Regions from separate parts of the Winslowiella toletana genome, predicted to be linked through region 3. Evidence: predicted binding sites of a transcription regulator. Region 3 holds the regulator's gene; each other region holds the start of a gene.
What was found. The regulator Fur, encoded in region 3, represses iron uptake genes when iron is present. The targets are predictions, from matches to a motif close to ATAATAATGAGAACNACTATCAA.
Positions count from the first base shown of each region.

Region 1: a site for Fur is predicted at 1,818-1,840, ahead of fhuE (ferric-rhodotorulic acid/ferric-coprogen receptor FhuE). Genes of this name have one in related genera too.
Region 2: a site for Fur is predicted at 1,525-1,547, ahead of feoA (ferrous iron transporter A). Genes of this name have one in related genera too.
Region 4: a site for Fur is predicted at 1,952-1,974, ahead of ftnA (non-heme ferritin). Genes of this name have one in related genera too.

Region 1 covers NZ_CP134152.1:4,450,623-4,454,633, reverse strand. The annotation lists gene fsa (fructose-6-phosphate aldolase) at 1-156, shown strand, start outside; gene RIN69_RS20255 (MarR family winged helix-turn-helix transcriptional regulator) at 170-628, opposite strand; gene yghU (glutathione-dependent disulfide-bond oxidoreductase) at 764-1,630, opposite strand; gene fhuE (ferric-rhodotorulic acid/ferric-coprogen receptor FhuE) at 2,053-4,011, shown strand, end outside.
Region 2 covers NZ_CP134152.1:352,923-356,933, forward strand. The annotation lists gene feoB (Fe(2+) transporter permease subunit FeoB) at 1-1,239, opposite strand, end outside; gene feoA (ferrous iron transporter A) at 1,252-1,476, opposite strand; gene RIN69_RS01565 (Tex family protein) at 1,625-3,955, opposite strand.
Region 3 covers NZ_CP134152.1:1,479,941-1,483,951, reverse strand. The annotation lists gene ybfF (esterase) at 1-551, shown strand, start outside; gene ybfE (LexA regulated protein) at 762-1,043, shown strand; gene fldA (flavodoxin FldA) at 1,197-1,727, shown strand; gene fur (ferric iron uptake transcriptional regulator) at 2,091-2,534, shown strand; gene mtr (tryptophan permease) at 2,598-3,845, opposite strand; gene glnS (glutamine--tRNA ligase) at 3,919-4,011, opposite strand, start outside.
Region 4 covers NZ_CP134152.1:4,101,709-4,105,719, reverse strand. The annotation lists gene pdxR (MocR-like pyridoxine biosynthesis transcription factor PdxR) at 1-1,218, shown strand, start outside; gene ftnA (non-heme ferritin) at 1,200-1,712, opposite strand; gene RIN69_RS18780 (IucA/IucC family protein) at 2,160-3,905, shown strand; gene RIN69_RS18775 (GNAT family N-acetyltransferase) at 3,902-4,011, shown strand, end outside.

The DNA.
Region 1 (4,011 bases), 2.0 Mb from region 3:
CCGCGTCAGGTGCTTGACTGCATGCTGGCAGGTTGTCAGGCGATTACCGTTGACCCGCAGGTAGCAGAGATGTTTTTACTGGATCCGGCAGTCGATGATGCCCTGAAACGTTTCGACCACGACTGGTCAGCGGCGTTTGGTACTCTGGCGCTGTAATCAGTGAATGCGCTTAGCCGTTGAGGTTATCGCGCAGCGTTTCCAGTTGTTGTTTCAACTCTTGCAGGGTCCCGGCATCACAGGCCGCCGCACAATGTATCGATTCCGGAATCGTCGTGGCTTGCTGGCGCAACTGGCGACCCTGCTCACTTAATGTTACCACCACCTGGCGTTCGTCCTGTCTTGAGCGCTGGCGGTGGAGCATGCCAGCCGCTTCAAGGCGCTTCAGCAGCGGCGTCAGCGTAGCGGAATCAAGAAACAGACGTTCACCGATCTCTGAAACCGTCACATCATCCTTCTCCCACAGCACCATCATCACCAGATATTGCGGATAGGTCAGTTCAAGTTTTGCCAGTAGCTGCCGGTAAAGTTTGTGCAGCGCCAGATTGGCGGAATAGAGGGCAAAGCAGAGCTGTTGATCCAACAGCAGCGGGGCTTCATCCGGGTTTGAATTATTTGTAGGTGTTGTCATAGCTGAAAATATAGGTAGGGCACTACCTGATTGCAAGCGAATTTCCTCGTTGTGCGCTGGCTGGCTGCTGCGGGGAGATAAGGAGCGACAATAACGCCGCCCCTTGTGCAGATAAGAGGCTTCGCAGCCCGAAAATTATGACTGACGCTTATCTTCAGTGCGCAGCTCGAAATCGCTGGCATCGTGGCGTTCGTGCAGCTGTTGCGAGAGCTCGCCGGTGGTGCGGTTGACGATGCGACCACGCTGTACCGCCGGGCGTTGTTCAATTTCTTTTGCCCAGCGTTGCAGGTGGGTATACGACGCCGCATCAATAAATTCGGCGGCTTCATACAGCCCGCCCAATACCAGGTTGCCATACCACGGCCAGATTGCGATATCAGCGATCGAATAATCTTCTCCCGCAATATAACGATGCTCAGCCAGCTGACGATTCAGCACATCCAGCTGGCGCTTGGCTTCCATCGTAAAGCGATTAACCGCGTATTCGATCTTCTCTGGCGCGTAGTGATAGAAATGGCCGAAACCACCGCCCAGATAAGGTGCAGAGCCTTGCAGCCAGAACAGCCAGTTGAGCACTTCAGTACGCGCTGCCGGGTTTTTCGGGACAAAGTGCCCGAACTTCTCTGCCAGATACAGCAGGATGGCACCAGATTCGAAAACGCGCGTTGGCGGATTGGTCGAGCAGTCAAGCAGTGCCGGGATTTTGGAGTTCGGGTTCACATCAACAAAGCCGCTGGAGAACTGGTCGCCTTCGCCGATGCGAATCAGATGCGCATCATATTCTGCGCCACTGACATTCAGCGCCAGCAGCTCTTCCAGCAGAATCGTCACTTTCTGACCGTTAGGCGTGCCCAGCGAATAGAGCTGTAGCGGATGTTTACCTGAGGGTAGTGCGGACTCATGCGTCGGTCCGGCAATCGGACGATTGATACTGGACCAGTTGCCGCCGTCCTGTTGGTTCCAGCTCCAGACTTTAGGAGGCTGATAGTTATTTTCCGCCATGATAATGACCTGCCTTTGCTGAGAGTTGAGTGTTTTTCCGTGTTTGAGTGTAGCACTCTGGCATCAGCAGATTTAACCGCATGAGGGATTGGCAGTAGCGGTAGTGGTAGGGTCGCAGGACAGTGCTTAAAGATGAAAAAATTTAACCTCGCCGACGCTGTCACATCCTTTTACATGAATAATCAAAATGATTATACTTCTCATTCGCTTTACTGGTCATTCACTCCAAAAGATTCCAAAAAACACCAGTAAGCAGTGGTGATAGCTACAGGGAAATACGCTGAGATGCGCAGCGCTGTTATGGCAGAAATCGTTACTGCCACAGGGAAAACCTGACCGAATGCGTGACGTTTCTGTAGCCAGAAACGGCGGCAGCGGTCGTCCAGATAATTAAAAATAATAAAGTGTTTTAAGGGTGAATAATGTTTTTTGCTTCAGGCAGTAACAGGATAAATCTCGTCAGCGCTTGCGCGTTGGTCAACGTCAACCCGCCATCCCTTTCGCTACTTGCAGTGCTTGTCGCCACTGCTTTACCGCTACCTTATGCCACGGCAGCGGAAACCACGCCAAAAAAAGAAGAAACCTTAACGGTGGATGCCGTCACTGCCGATGAAGCCAGCCCCGAGAATAGCGATTACAATCCGCCGCTCACTCGTGCCGGAACAAAAATGTTGCTGACCGCGCGCGATACGCCACAGTCGGTCAGTATTATCAGCCAGCAGCGCATGGAAGATCAGCAACTGCAGACGCTGGGTGAAGTGCTGAAAAATACCACCGGCGTGACGGAAAAAGTGGCGGACTCTGACCGCAGCACGTTCTATTCCCGTGGTTTTTTAATTGATAATTATATGGTCGATGGCATTCCGACCCAGTTTGAAGAACGCTGGAATTTAGGTGACGCGCTTTCCGATACTGCCATTTATGAACGTATTGAAGTGGTGCGCGGTGCCACCGGCCTGATGACCGGCGCTGGTAATCCGTCGGCTTCGGTAAACATGGTGCGTAAGCATGCCAACAGCCGTGAATTTGTCGGGAATGTTTCCGCCAGTTACGGTAGCTGGGATAAACAGCGTTATGTTGCCGATCTGTCCGCACCTTTGAGCGAATCAGGTGATGTGCGTGGACGTGTGGTTGCCGGGTATCAGGATAATGACAGCTGGATCGACCGTTATAACAGTAAGAAGAAATTCCTTTATGGCATCATTGATGCTGACCTGACGGATTCGACCACCCTGTCGCTGGGCTATGACTATCAGGAAACTAACGTTAATAACCCAACCTGGGGCGGCATGCCACGCTGGTATAGTGACGGCAGCAAAACCCATTATGACCGCAGCTTTAGTACCGCGCCTGACTGGGCATTCAGTGATAAAACGTCGAAAAAAGTCTTCGCCAGCCTGAAACAAAGTTTTGATAATGGTTGGCAGTTCACGGTTAACGGTGCCCACACCGAAGTCGATTTCGACAGTAAAATGCTCTATATCGACGGCTACTTCGATAAAACTACCGGTATTGGCGTTAGCCCGTATGCTAATTATCCGGTGGTCGGTGGAACCGGCTGGAACTCCGGTAAGCGTAAGGTTAATGCAGTTGATGCTTTTGCCTCTGGTCCTTATGAACTGCTGGGGCGTCAGCATGAACTGATGGCGGGTGTCAGCTACAGCCAGCAGAAGAACCGCTACGTTAACTCTTGGGCCAACCTTAGCCCGGAAGATGTGGGTGATTTCAATAACTGGAACAGCCATTATCCTGAGACCGCGTGGGGCGAGCAGAACGTTGCACAGGATGATACGATCCATCAAAAATCCGCTTATATTGCTACCCGCGTCTCGCTGGCGGACCCGTTGCATCTGATTGTCGGCGCGCGCTACACCAGGTGGAGCACCAGCACTATGACGGTGGATATGGAGAAAAATAATATCTCTCCTTATACCGGCCTGATTTACGACATCAATGATACCTGGTCCGCTTATGCCAGCTACACCTCAATCTTCAACCCGCAGTCGTATCGTGACATCAACGGCAGCTATCTCTCTCCGGTTACCGGCAAAAACTACGAGACCGGTGTGAAAGCGGACTGGCTGAACAGTCGTCTGACCACCTCGCTGGCGGTGTTCCGTATTGAGCAGGATAACGTGGCGCAAAGCACCGGATCGATTATTCCGGGCACCAACGACACGGCTTACTATGGTGCTCAGGGTACCGTCAGCAAAGGCATTGAATTCGAAATCAACGGCGCGGTGACTGATAATCTGCAAATGACGTTCGGCGCCACGCGCTATGTTGCTGAAGATAACCAGGGAGAAGCGGTTAATCCAACGCTGCCGCGTACCACGCTGAAACTGTTTACCAGCTATCGTTTGCCAATGCTGCAGGATCTT
Region 2 (4,011 bases), 1.1 Mb from region 3:
CTCACGCGGCGCATCAAGGGTGCGGGCACCCATTACCGACGGCACATTGCAGCCAAAGCCGACGATCAGCGGCACAAAAGATTTGCCTGGCAAACCGAGCGCCTGCATCAGGCGATCCATCACAAACGCCGCGCGCGCCATATAGCCGGAGTCTTCCATAAACGACAAAAACAGATACATCATGCCAATCTGCGGCACCAGTGGCAGCACGGTATTGATGCCGCCGCCCACTCCCTGCGCCAGAAACAGCGTCAGCCAGTCGGGGAGCTGCAACATCCAGCCCAGCCATTGCATACCATGAATAAACAGCGCTGCCGAGCCGATATCAAACAGCGGCTGTAGTGCACCGCCAATGTTTATTGCCAGCAGAAACATCAGATACATCATCAGCAGGAAAATCGGCACGCCGAGCCAGCGGTTGAGGATCAGGCTGTCCAGCCGTTGCGACAGGCGATGGGGCTGCGCCAGATGACTATTGCTGACGGCGGCACTCAGCTTTTCGATGGTGCGGTAGCGCGCTTCAACGATGGCCAGTGCGTAATCCTGCGATAGCGATGCCAGTAATGCCTGGGCTGCGGTTCCGGCTTGCGCAATACTAAAGATATCGCCTTCCAGCATTTGAATCGCTAACCAGCGACGTTGCGCTGCGGAAAAAGAAGCGGGCAGCGTCTGCGTCAGCTGCGTGGCGGCATGGTTAATCTCAACCGGATAATCAATCGTCAGTTCGGCGGCCTGAAGTGAATGCTGATCTATCGCCTGCTTCAGCGCATCAATACCCTGCGCCCGGGTTGAAACCAGCGGGACTACCGGGCAACCGAGACGTTTTGCCAGTGCCTGAGTATCGATGCTGATACGCTGATTTTCGGCAATATCCAGCATGTTAAGCGCCACAATGCAGGGCACGCCGAGCTCCAGTAACTGCACGGTGAGATAAAGATTACGCTCCAGATTGCTGGCATCGACCACATTAATCAGCAGGTCGGCGTCGTTGCTGAGAATGTAGTGGCAGGCGATCTGCTCATCCAGCGAGCTTTGCTGCGCCAGCGTGGTCAGCGAGTAAGTTCCCGGCAGATCGATCAGCCGCACCTGCTGCTGAGCGGTGTTAAAGCTGCCCTCTTTGCGCTCAACGGTGACGCCCGCCCAGTTGCCAACACGCTGGCGTGCGCCGGTTAACTGATTAAACAGCGTTGTTTTGCCAGCGTTTGGGTTGCCAATCAGGCCAATGGTGCAGGTTTTCATCATCAGCCTCGTTTAGCTCACGCATTCGAGCTGGAGCAGGGCGAGATCTTTTTTCCGCAGCATCAGATTAACGCGTCGCGTTTCAATCTGCAGCGGGTCACCCAGTGGTGCAATACGCACCACATCAAAACTGGTGCCGGGCAGCATGCCCATCGACAGCAGTTTCTGGCGAAATGCTGCGCCGATAGTGGCGCTGAAACCGATGATTTTATAGCGTTGTTGAGCGATAAGTTGCATTAAAGCACCTCGATATTGTCGCCGGGCGACAAAGAAGATCAGGGTGTAATTTTAATGAGAACGATTATCGTTGGAATTGACGTAAAACAATTTCGCGGTGAACTGAGAAAAATAATCAGGGCGAAAAAGATTCCGCCCTGTGAGGTGATTACTTTTTACCGAAGGCCGCGGCTAATGCATCGCCCATCGCGCTGTTGCCCGCCGGGGTCTGACTGGCTTTTGGACGCGGTTTGCCCTGTGCCGGACGTCCGCCATCACGCGCGGCGCTCTTGCCGTTGCCGCCTGCGCGGACATTACTTTCGCCAGGCTGTTCGTCGAGACGCATGGTCAGTGCGATACGTTTACGTTGCAGATCGACTTCCATCACCTTCACTTTGACGATATCACCGGCTTTCACCACTTTATGCGGATCGTCGATAAATTTGTCGGAAAGTGAAGAGATATGCACTAAGCCATCCTGATGCACACCGATGTCGACAAATGCACCGAAGTTAGTGACGTTAGTCACCGCCCCTTCCAGCACCATGCCAGGTTGCAGATCGTTCATGGTGTCGATGCCGTCGGCAAACTGCGCGGTTTTGAACTCAGGACGCGGATCGCGACCCGGTTTTTCCAGCTCTTTGATAATGTCGCTGACGGTAGGCACACCAAAACGCTCATCGGTAAAATCAACCGCTTTCAGGTTACGCAGCTCAGACGGATTACCCATCAGCTCGTTCAGCGCCTGGCGGGTAGCAGACAGTATGCGCTCCACCACCGGGTAAGCTTCCGGGTGCACGGTTGAGGCATCCAGCGGGTTATCGCCATGGTTAATACGCAGGAAGCCGGCACACTGTTCAAAGGCTTTCGGCCCGAGGCGGCTGACTTTCAGCAGCTGCTGGCGGTTGCGGAAGCGGCCGTTCTCATCACGCCAGCCGACGATATTCTGCGCCATCATTTTGCTCAGCCCGGCCACGCGCATCAGCAGCGCCACCGAGGCGGTATTCAGATCGACACCCACGCCGTTTACGCAGTCTTCGACTACCGCATCGAGCTTTTTCGCTAACTGGCTCTGGCTGACATCATGCTGATACTGGCCAACACCAATGGATTTCGGATCGATTTTCACCAGCTCGGCCAGCGGATCCTGCAAACGACGGGCGATAGATACCGCGCCGCGCAGCGACACGTCCAGATCCGGGAACTCCAGCGCCGCCAGTTCGGAAGCCGAGTACACCGAGGCACCGGCTTCACTGACAATCACTTTCTGCGCCTGTACCTGCGGGAACTGTTTCTGCACGTCCAGGAAGAAGCGCTCAGTTTCGCGTGATGCCGTACCATTACCAATCGCCACCAGCTCAACCTGGTGTTTACTGCACAGATTCGCCACCGCCACTGCCGCTTTCGCTGCCTGGCCGGTGTGTGGATAGATGGTATCGGTCGCCACCAGTTTGCCGGTGGCATCGACTACCGCCACTTTTACGCCGGTACGCAGGCCCGGATCGAGGCCCATGGTGGCGCGCATGCCGGCCGGGGCCGCCATCAGCAGATCGTGCAGGTTACGGGCGAACACATTGATGGCTTCATCTTCTGCACGCTCGCGCACGCTGCCCATCAGCTCGGTTTCCAGATGCAACAGCACCTTGATGCGCCAGGTCCAGCTGACGACCGCTTTACGCCAGCTGTCAGCCGGCGCATTGTTCAGGCGCAGATTCAGGTGTTCAGTGATGATCTGCTCACCGTGGCTTTCACGCGGCGGCTCATCAAACTGCGGATCGGCATTCAGCGCCAGCTGCAGCACGCCTTCGTTGCGGCCACGAAACATCGCCAGTGCCCGGTGTGAAGGCACCGTCGACAGCGCTTCATGATGATCGAAGTAGTCGCGGAATTTCGCGCCCGCTTCCTCTTTGCCTTCCACCACGCGGGAAACCAGATGGGCGTTTTTCCACAGGTATTCGCGCACCTTCGCCAGCAGCGCAGCGTCTTCAGCAAAGCGCTCCATCAGAATATAGCGTGCGCCATCCAGCGCGGCTTTCACATCGGCCACGCCTTTATCGGCGTCGACAAATTCTGCGGCCAGCTGCTCAGGCTGATGTGACGGATCCTGCCATAGCGTATCTGCCAGCGGTTGCAGGCCCGCTTCCATCGCGATCTGTCCACGCGTGCGGCGCTTCGGCTTGTAAGGCAGATAGAGGTCTTCGAGTTCGGTTTTGCTCATCGTGCCGTTGATCGCGGCAGCTAGCGGTTCGGAGAGTTTGCCCTGTTCGTCAATGGATTTCAGAATGGACTGACGGCGCTCTTCCAGTTCGCGCAGGTAGCCAAGACGCGTCTCCAGTTGGCGCAGTTGGGTGTCATCCAAACCTCCGGTCACTTCCTTACGATAACGTGCAATAAACGGCACGGTATTCCCTTCATCCAACAGGCGAACAGCGGCTTCAACTTGTTCAGCTCGTGCCTGAAGTTCACTTGCAATAATGCGGCTCAGCGAATCATTCATCATCGGTTCAACTATCTTGCTATCACAGGGTTGAGAATCAGGGGACAGTTATACGGATC
Region 3 (4,011 bases):
TCGATACGCTGGATGCACAGGGCATTGATAAGGTCGCGGTTATCGGCCATTCAATGGGTGGAAAAATTGCCATGACGCTCAGTGCGCTGGCACCGGAACGCATCGAGCAACTGGTGATGATCGATATCGCGCCGGTGGATTACCAGACGCGTCGCCATGACGCCATCTTTGCCGGGGTAAATGCGGTAACCGAAGCCGGTGTCACGTTACGCTCGCAGGCAGCTGACGTAATGCGCAGCCAGATTGATGAAGAAGGCGTGATTCAGTTTCTGTTGAAATCCTTTCATGAGGGCCAGTGGCGCTTTAACGTGCCGGCACTCTGGGACAATTACACCACGATTTCTGGCTGGGAAACCGTACCGGCCTGGCCACATCCGGCGCTGTTTATTCGCGGCGAACTCTCTCCTTATCTTGATGATATTCATCGTGATGCACTGCTCAGCCAATTCCCGCAGGCGCGTGCCCATGTGATTGCCGGAGCCGGACATTGGGTACATGCCGAAAAACCTGATGCTGTTTTACGCGCAATTCGCCGTTTTTTTGCGCTTTAAAAGCAAATAGTTGCTGACACAGTGAAATGATTGTCGCGACGACTTTCACTGGGGTATGATGGCGCGCTAAAATTTTGCCGCTGTACGCAATATCGACTCTCGGCAGTAGCGGGCCAGAAAAACGTTGCGAATATCCGGCGGCAAACCGGCTCATTTAGTCAAAACCCTTGGCGTTTTCAGACGCTGACGCTCATTCAGTATCACGATTCTATGGCAAAAGAGAATACGGACCGCACGACGATCGATCTGTTTGCAGATGAACGCCGCCCGGGCCGACCAAAAACCAATCCGCTTACGCGTGATGAACAGCTGCGCATCAATAAACGCAATCAGCTAAAACGCGACAAAGTTCGTGGGCTGCGCCGCGTCGAGCTGAAAATGAACAGCGACGCGGTTGATGCACTCAATCAGCTGGCTGAAGAGCGCAATATGAGCCGCAGCGAGCTGATTGAAGAGATGATTTTGTTGCAGCTTAACGCCACTGCGCTCTGACTCAGGCGAGGTCAGCTGCGGCTTTGAACGCACAATGCGACAAATCCGGCGGCATTTGAAGTTCCGCGCCCCGAGACTGTCTGCTATCATTGCCAGTAACTGACTATCTTTAGTATTCACTATATCATTAAGTTTCAAGAGGTTATTAGACTCATGGCAATCACAGGCATTTTCTTTGGCAGCGACACTGGCAATACGGAAAACATTGCAAAGATGATCCAAAAGCAACTGGGCAAAGATGTTGCAGATGTTCATGACATTGCCAAGAGCGCTAAAGAGGATCTTGAAGCTTATGATATCTTACTGCTCGGCATCCCAACCTGGTACTACGGTGAAGCGCAGTGCGACTGGGATGACTTCTTCCCAACGCTGGAAGAGATCGACTTCAATGGCAAGCTGGTCGCGCTGTTTGGCTGCGGCGATCAGGAAGATTATGCTGAATACTTCTGTGATGCGATGGGCACCATTCGCGATATTATCGAGCCAAATGGCGCGGTTATCGTCGGCCACTGGCCGACCGAAGGTTATCATTTTGAGGCATCAAAAGGCCTGGCCGATGATAAACACTTCCTCGGACTGGCGATTGACGAAGATCGCCAGCCAGAACTCACCAACGAGCGTGTTGAAAAGTGGGTTAAACAAATTTTTGATGAACTTCATTTAAAAGAAATCATCGAAGCTTAAGCTGTCTGGCTTATTGTGGGCGCTGGCTCACAATGAGCCAGTGGTTTTTCCTATAGAAATGATAGATACATATTTGTAACTTTTGACTGTAAATCTGTACAATACCCCCCCATCGGTCAGCCCGCTATTGACTCTTTTTTGAGAGTACAGGGTTTAGCAAAGTAGCCATAATGGGATAGGCTATGAGGCATGAACTTCTCACGGACGTAACTCCTTACATCCATCGGTAAGTTTAACGCCCTCCCTGCGGTTTTCATTTCGAAGCATGAGTTCTATAATGAGACGCAATTAGATTTAGCGTCGACCGATGTTCAGGGCTTTTCAGCCACATTGTGACTAGCAAAGTAACAGGACAATATCCGCATGACTGACAACAACACCGCATTAAAGAAGGCCGGCCTGAAAGTCACGCTTCCCCGACTGAAAATTCTGGAAGTGCTTCAGGAACCAGAGGGCCATCACGTCAGTGCGGAAGACTTGTACAAGCGCCTGATTGATTTGGGCGAAGAAATTGGTCTGGCGACGGTATATCGCGTTCTTAACCAGTTTGATGACGCGGGTATCGTTACCCGTCATAACTTTGAAGGCGGCAAGTCCGTTTTCGAACTTACGCAGCAGCATCATCACGATCATCTGATCTGCCTTGATTGTGGCAAAGTGATTGAGTTCAGTGATGAATCAATTGAAACGCGTCAGCGTGAAATCGCAACGCGTCACGGCATTAAGCTGACTAACCACAGCCTGTACCTCTATGGTCACTGCTCAACGGGTGACTGCCGCGAAGACGAAACGCTGCACGACAAATAAATTCTGCTTCGCAGAGTTTTAAACAAAACCGGTGACCCGTCACCGGTTTTTTTATGCCCAAATTTAGCGTGCGTAGACCGGCAACAAATTGGCGTAAGACAGTAAACTGACCACAATATTGATACCGCCAAACAGCAGCACCAGCATAATCGTCAGATGCCCGCCGGCCACCCGATAGGCGGCAGGCCCAAAACGCTGCCTGGCTTTAAATGCCAGCAGTGCCGGAGTGATTACCGCCCACAGCGTCGCCGCCAGCCCGGCATAGCCAATCGCATGCAGGAATCCATTTGGATAGATCAGGCTGGCTGTTAACGGAACCGCAAACGTCATCAGCGTAGTTTTCAGACGCCCCACGGCATTATTTGCCATGCCAAACAGATCGGCAAGGTAGTCAAACAGTCCGAGACTGACGCCCAAAAATGAGCTGGCAACGGCAAAATTGGAAAACAGTAGCAGCAGCACACTTAACCACGGGCTGCTAATCAGATCGCCAAAGGTCGCCACCAGCGCATCAATGTTGCCACCCGCCTGGGCTATATCGATAAATTTCGCGCGCTGAATATTGCCCATCGCACTGATTAACCAGACAAAGTAGATTGCCAGCGCGATCAGCGTGCCGTAAATCAGGCACTTTCTCACCTTAGCGGCATCCTGGCGGTAATAGCTGACCAGCCCGGAAATATTGCCATGATAACCAAACGATGCCAGACAGAATGGCAGCACCATAAAGATATAGGGAAAATAGCTTGCCCCACTCTGCTGGGTATTGAGCAGATTATCGACCTGCACATGCCACAGCAAACCGCCAAATGTCAGCAGAAAAGCGGCCAGTTTGGCGAACAGAAAGATAAAGGTCATTCTGCTGACCACTGCGGTGCCCAGCCAGATAAATACCGCTAACAGCAGAGTAAACAGAAATCCTGCCATCCGCTGTGATAACCACGGCAGCGCGCTGGCAAAAGTATGATGCAGGATTGAACCGCTGGCAGAGATATAGGCGTAGGTCAAAATCCCCAGCACAAACGCGATGGTAATGCCGTTAATCACATTCCACTTACTGCCCAGCAGATCGCGGGTTACCGTTGAAAAATTCGCGCCTTCCGGATAATGCTGGCTCGACTCCAGATACAGCAGCCCGGATAACAGCATGCAAAACCACGAGAACAGCAAAATCAACGTGGACCAGGAAAACCAAGCGCCAGACATCACGATCGGCAGAGAAAACATGCCTGCGCCAATAATTGTGCCGCTGATGATCATGGTTCCCCACATCACCGACGGTGCTTTTCGTCCTGAAATTATTTCAGCCATAAAAGAATTGTCGTCCATTGCAAATAAAAAAAACGCAGCTTTCAGGCTGCGTTTTTTACTGTCACGGCGAGATTTATCCGCCGATTTTCGCCCAGGTGTCGCGCAGGCCAACGGTACGGTTAAATACCAGCTTTGACCGGCTGGAGTAGCGACTGTCGGCACAGAA
Region 4 (4,011 bases), 2.3 Mb from region 3:
TGCACGCCGCAGCGTCGTGCAACGGAGGTAAAAATGTCGCGGCGCGGTGCCAGTTTGCTCGGTTATGCCGGGGCGTCGCCGCACCAGTGGGGAGCTTTTGTGCCGGGTGCGCCGGATGTCACCGCGTTTCCTCACGCGCAGTTCAGCCGTATTCAGGCGCGACTCAGCCGCGAACCGGATATTGAACGGTTGATCTACAGCAGTGCTGGTGGTTGCAGCGAACTGCGCAGTGCATTGGCGGATTATCTGCGCGTAGCGCGATCGGTTAACTGCGATGCCGATCAGATTCTGATCACCGAAGGGGTTCATCAGGCGGTGGATCTGGTTTCACGCATGCTGTGTGATAGCGGCGATCGGGTATGGATCGAAGACCCTGGCTACTGGGGAACGCGCAATATCCTGCGCATCAACGGGCTAAAAATTATGCCGGTGCCGGTGGATGAGGAGGGCATTATCCCTGCCAGCGATGCCGACCGCACGCCACCACGGCTGATGTTTGTTACGCCTTCACACCAGTATCCGCTGGGGGCGCATCTTAGTCTGGCCCGCCGTCAGCAGATGCTGGCGCTGGCGCGACGCCATCACAGCTGGATTGTGGAAGATGATTATGACAGCGAGTTTCGCTTTTCCGGACAGCCTTTTCCCTCGTTGCAGGGGCTGGAAGCGGATGCACCGGTGATCTATATGGGCACTTTCAGTAAAACGCTTTATCCGGCCCTGCGTATCGGCTACATGATCGTACCGAAGCAGCTGATGACTCCGCTACGCACTGCGGCAGCTGAGCTTTATCGTGGCGGGCATTTACTGATCCAGCGGGCGCTGGCTGAATTTATTCGTGAAGGGCATTATGCGGCGCATATCCGTCGGATGCGGCTGCTGTATGGCAAACGCCGCGCCTTTCTGATATCACTGATCCAGCGCTATTTGGGGCCGGATTTTTTGCGTGAGTTCAATCATGAGGCTGGGCTGCATCTGGTGCTTAATCTGCCGGACGGCTGTGATGATGTGGCAATTGCCGCGCAGGCGTTGCGCCAGGGAGTGAAGGTGCGCCCGCTGTCGCAATATTATATGCAACCGCAGGCAACACGCGGATTACTGCTGGGTTTTGCCTGCGTCGACGAGCGGGTAATGTTACCCGCTTTCAACGTGCTGCGTGACTGCCTGGCTAAAAATGGCGTGGCATCACGCGCTGACCATCATCAGGCTGCGGGACCGTGATTTTCCGCGCCCATTTTAGCCAGATCTTTATCGACAAAGAACAGGCCTTTGCCACTGGTGCCAACCAGCGCCAGTTTATCCAGTACCGATTTAAACAGTTTCTCTTCTTCGTGCTGTTCAGACACATACCACTGCAGGAAGTTGAAAGTGGAATAGTCCTGTGAGGTCATGGCGTAGTGCGCCAGCTCATTAATTTTACCGGTAATCAGCTTCTCGTGTTCGTAGGTTTGTTCAAATACTTCTGCCAGCGAATTAAATGCTACCGGTGGTGCAGCGATACTGCCCAGTACCGGCATTGAGCCTGTATCAGCCAGATAATCAAACAGGCGTTGCATATGCTGCATCTCTTCGCGCGAATGTTCTTTAAGAAATGCTGCGGCTCCTTCAAAGCCTTTGTCACCACACCATGCGCTCATTTGCAGGTAAAGATTAGCGGAGTAGAATTCCAGGTTTAACTGATCGTTCAGGCGCGCGGTCATTTCGTTAGTCAGCATGGCAGCTCCATAATAAGCGATTTGGATTTATATTTAGTTGATTTAAGCCAAGTATGCATTAAGAAATAGCAAAGGGATATATTTTTAACGTAAAAGCAGAAAATTCTATCCTGTTGTTTTTAATTGTAATTACTCCGTTTGCTGAATGCTATTGATTCTCATTTTTTTCTGTATTTCATCCGTTATAATTCGCTGATAAAACAGCAAATGAGCAGTCTTTGATAGCGTTTTGGTTGAAGCTGATATTAATTTTCATTATCACAATAATTATATTCAATCATAATTATGATCATCATTTCATTTAGCCTTAAGTCACGAAGAACATTTTTCACTGCGACAAGCGTATTAATCAAAGCCGGCTCAAGAAACGCAAGCTAATAAGTTGATAATGTAAATCACTCTTGATATAAGAATCATTCTCAAGGATATCAGAGTGAGTCAAGGATTATGACCATTCAACATGCAGCATCCGTCACGGATGTTGCTGCGCAGTGTTTTCTTAATGCACTGACGCGCGAAACCCGGGACTGGCAAATTATTCCGGCTGGCGCAGCACAGCAATATGCACAACTGCAAATCTCGCTATTGCCTTCTCAAACGCTGTGTATTGACCTGCGCTTTTATTCGCTGACTCAGCATCATCACTATCTGTTTCCGGCGCGTCTGCATATTGACGGCGAGGAAGAGAGTCGCAGGCTCAGTCCGGAACAGCTGGTTGACCTGCTGCTGGCAAAGCCATCAATCAAAGATAGGGTGGATGAGCATCAGCTGGCACGTTTTCGCCAGCGCGTACTGGAGAGCCATTCCCATACACATCAGGCGATTGCCAGCCGTACGGACTGGCCCGGGCTGCGCGACAAACCGCTAAACTTTATTGACGCCGAGCAGGCGTTGCTGGTGGGCCATGCCTTACATCCGGCACCAAAATCACATCAGCCTTTAACGCCCCAGCAGGCGCGTCGCTATTTGCCGGAGTTTGCCGCCGGATTTCCATTACGCTGGTTTGCTGTAGATAAGCGTTATCTGGTGGGTGACAGCCAGGGTCTGACGTTACAGCAGCGCCTGCACCGCTTTGCCGCAGAAAATGCGCCGCAGCTGCTGACGTATTTTCTTGATGATATCTGGCTGCTGCCGATGCATCCGTGGCAGGCCGAGCGCCTGCTGACACAACCCTGGTGTCAGCAACTGGTGACGCAACAGCGGCTGCGCGATTTAGGCGAGGCTGGACAACGCTGGTCAGCGACCAGCTCTTGCCGTTCGCTGTACTGCGCCTCCAGCCGCGATATGGTGAAGTTTTCTCTTAGCGTACAGCTAACCAATTCATTACGAACATTATCGTTGAAAGAGTTGCAGCGCGGCATGCGGCTGGCACGACTGGCGCACACTGAGCGCTGGCAGCAATTACAGGCGCGTTTTCCGACGCTGCAAGTGATGCAGGAAGATGGCTGGGCAGGATTGTGCGATGCTGAGGGGCATTTACAGCCGGAGAGCCTGCTGGCGCTGCGGGTTAATCTGCTGTTTGGCCAGCCACACAGTCAGACTAATGTGCTGGCAAGCCTGACTCAGGCGGCACCGGATGGCGGCGACAGTCTGCTGGCAGCGGCGGTGCATCGATTATCAGCACGGCTTGAGATTTCATTGCCGCAAGCGGCTTACTGCTGGCTGGATGCCTGGTGCCAGCAGGTGCTGGTGCCGCTGTTCAGCTGTGAAGCCGATTACGGCCTGCTGCTGCTGGCACATCAACAGAATATTCTGGTGGTGATGCAGCAGGATTTACCGGTTGGCATGATGTTTCGTGATTGTCAGGGCAGTGGTTTTACCGCCGCTGCAGGCAGCTGGCTGGCGCAGATTGACGAAGCCAGTGCAGAAAATAGCTTCAGTGAGCAGCAACGGCTGCGCTATTTTCCCTATTACCTGATCGTTAACTCGGCACTGGCAGTGACTGCGGCACTGGCCGCCGCCAGGTTTGCTGAGGAAAGCCAGCTGATCGCGCGGGTTCGCGATATCCTGAGTCAGCTGCGGGCAACGGTCAGCGATCCGTTATGCCTCGATTATGTGCTGGATAGCGCCGAATGGCGCTGCAAAGGCAATTTCTTCTGCTCTCTGCGTGGACACAATGAAAACACGCTTATCGATCCGGCCGAGATCTACTTTTCGTTGACCAATCCATTGCCTGGTGAGGTGAGCCTGTGATGCCTTCTGCCAGAGTAGTGCACGCCAGCAGGGGTTTTCGCTGTGAACGGCTGGAGCAAAATCTGTCGGTTGGCCTTGGACGGGATGGCAGCGCAGTGCTGCACTC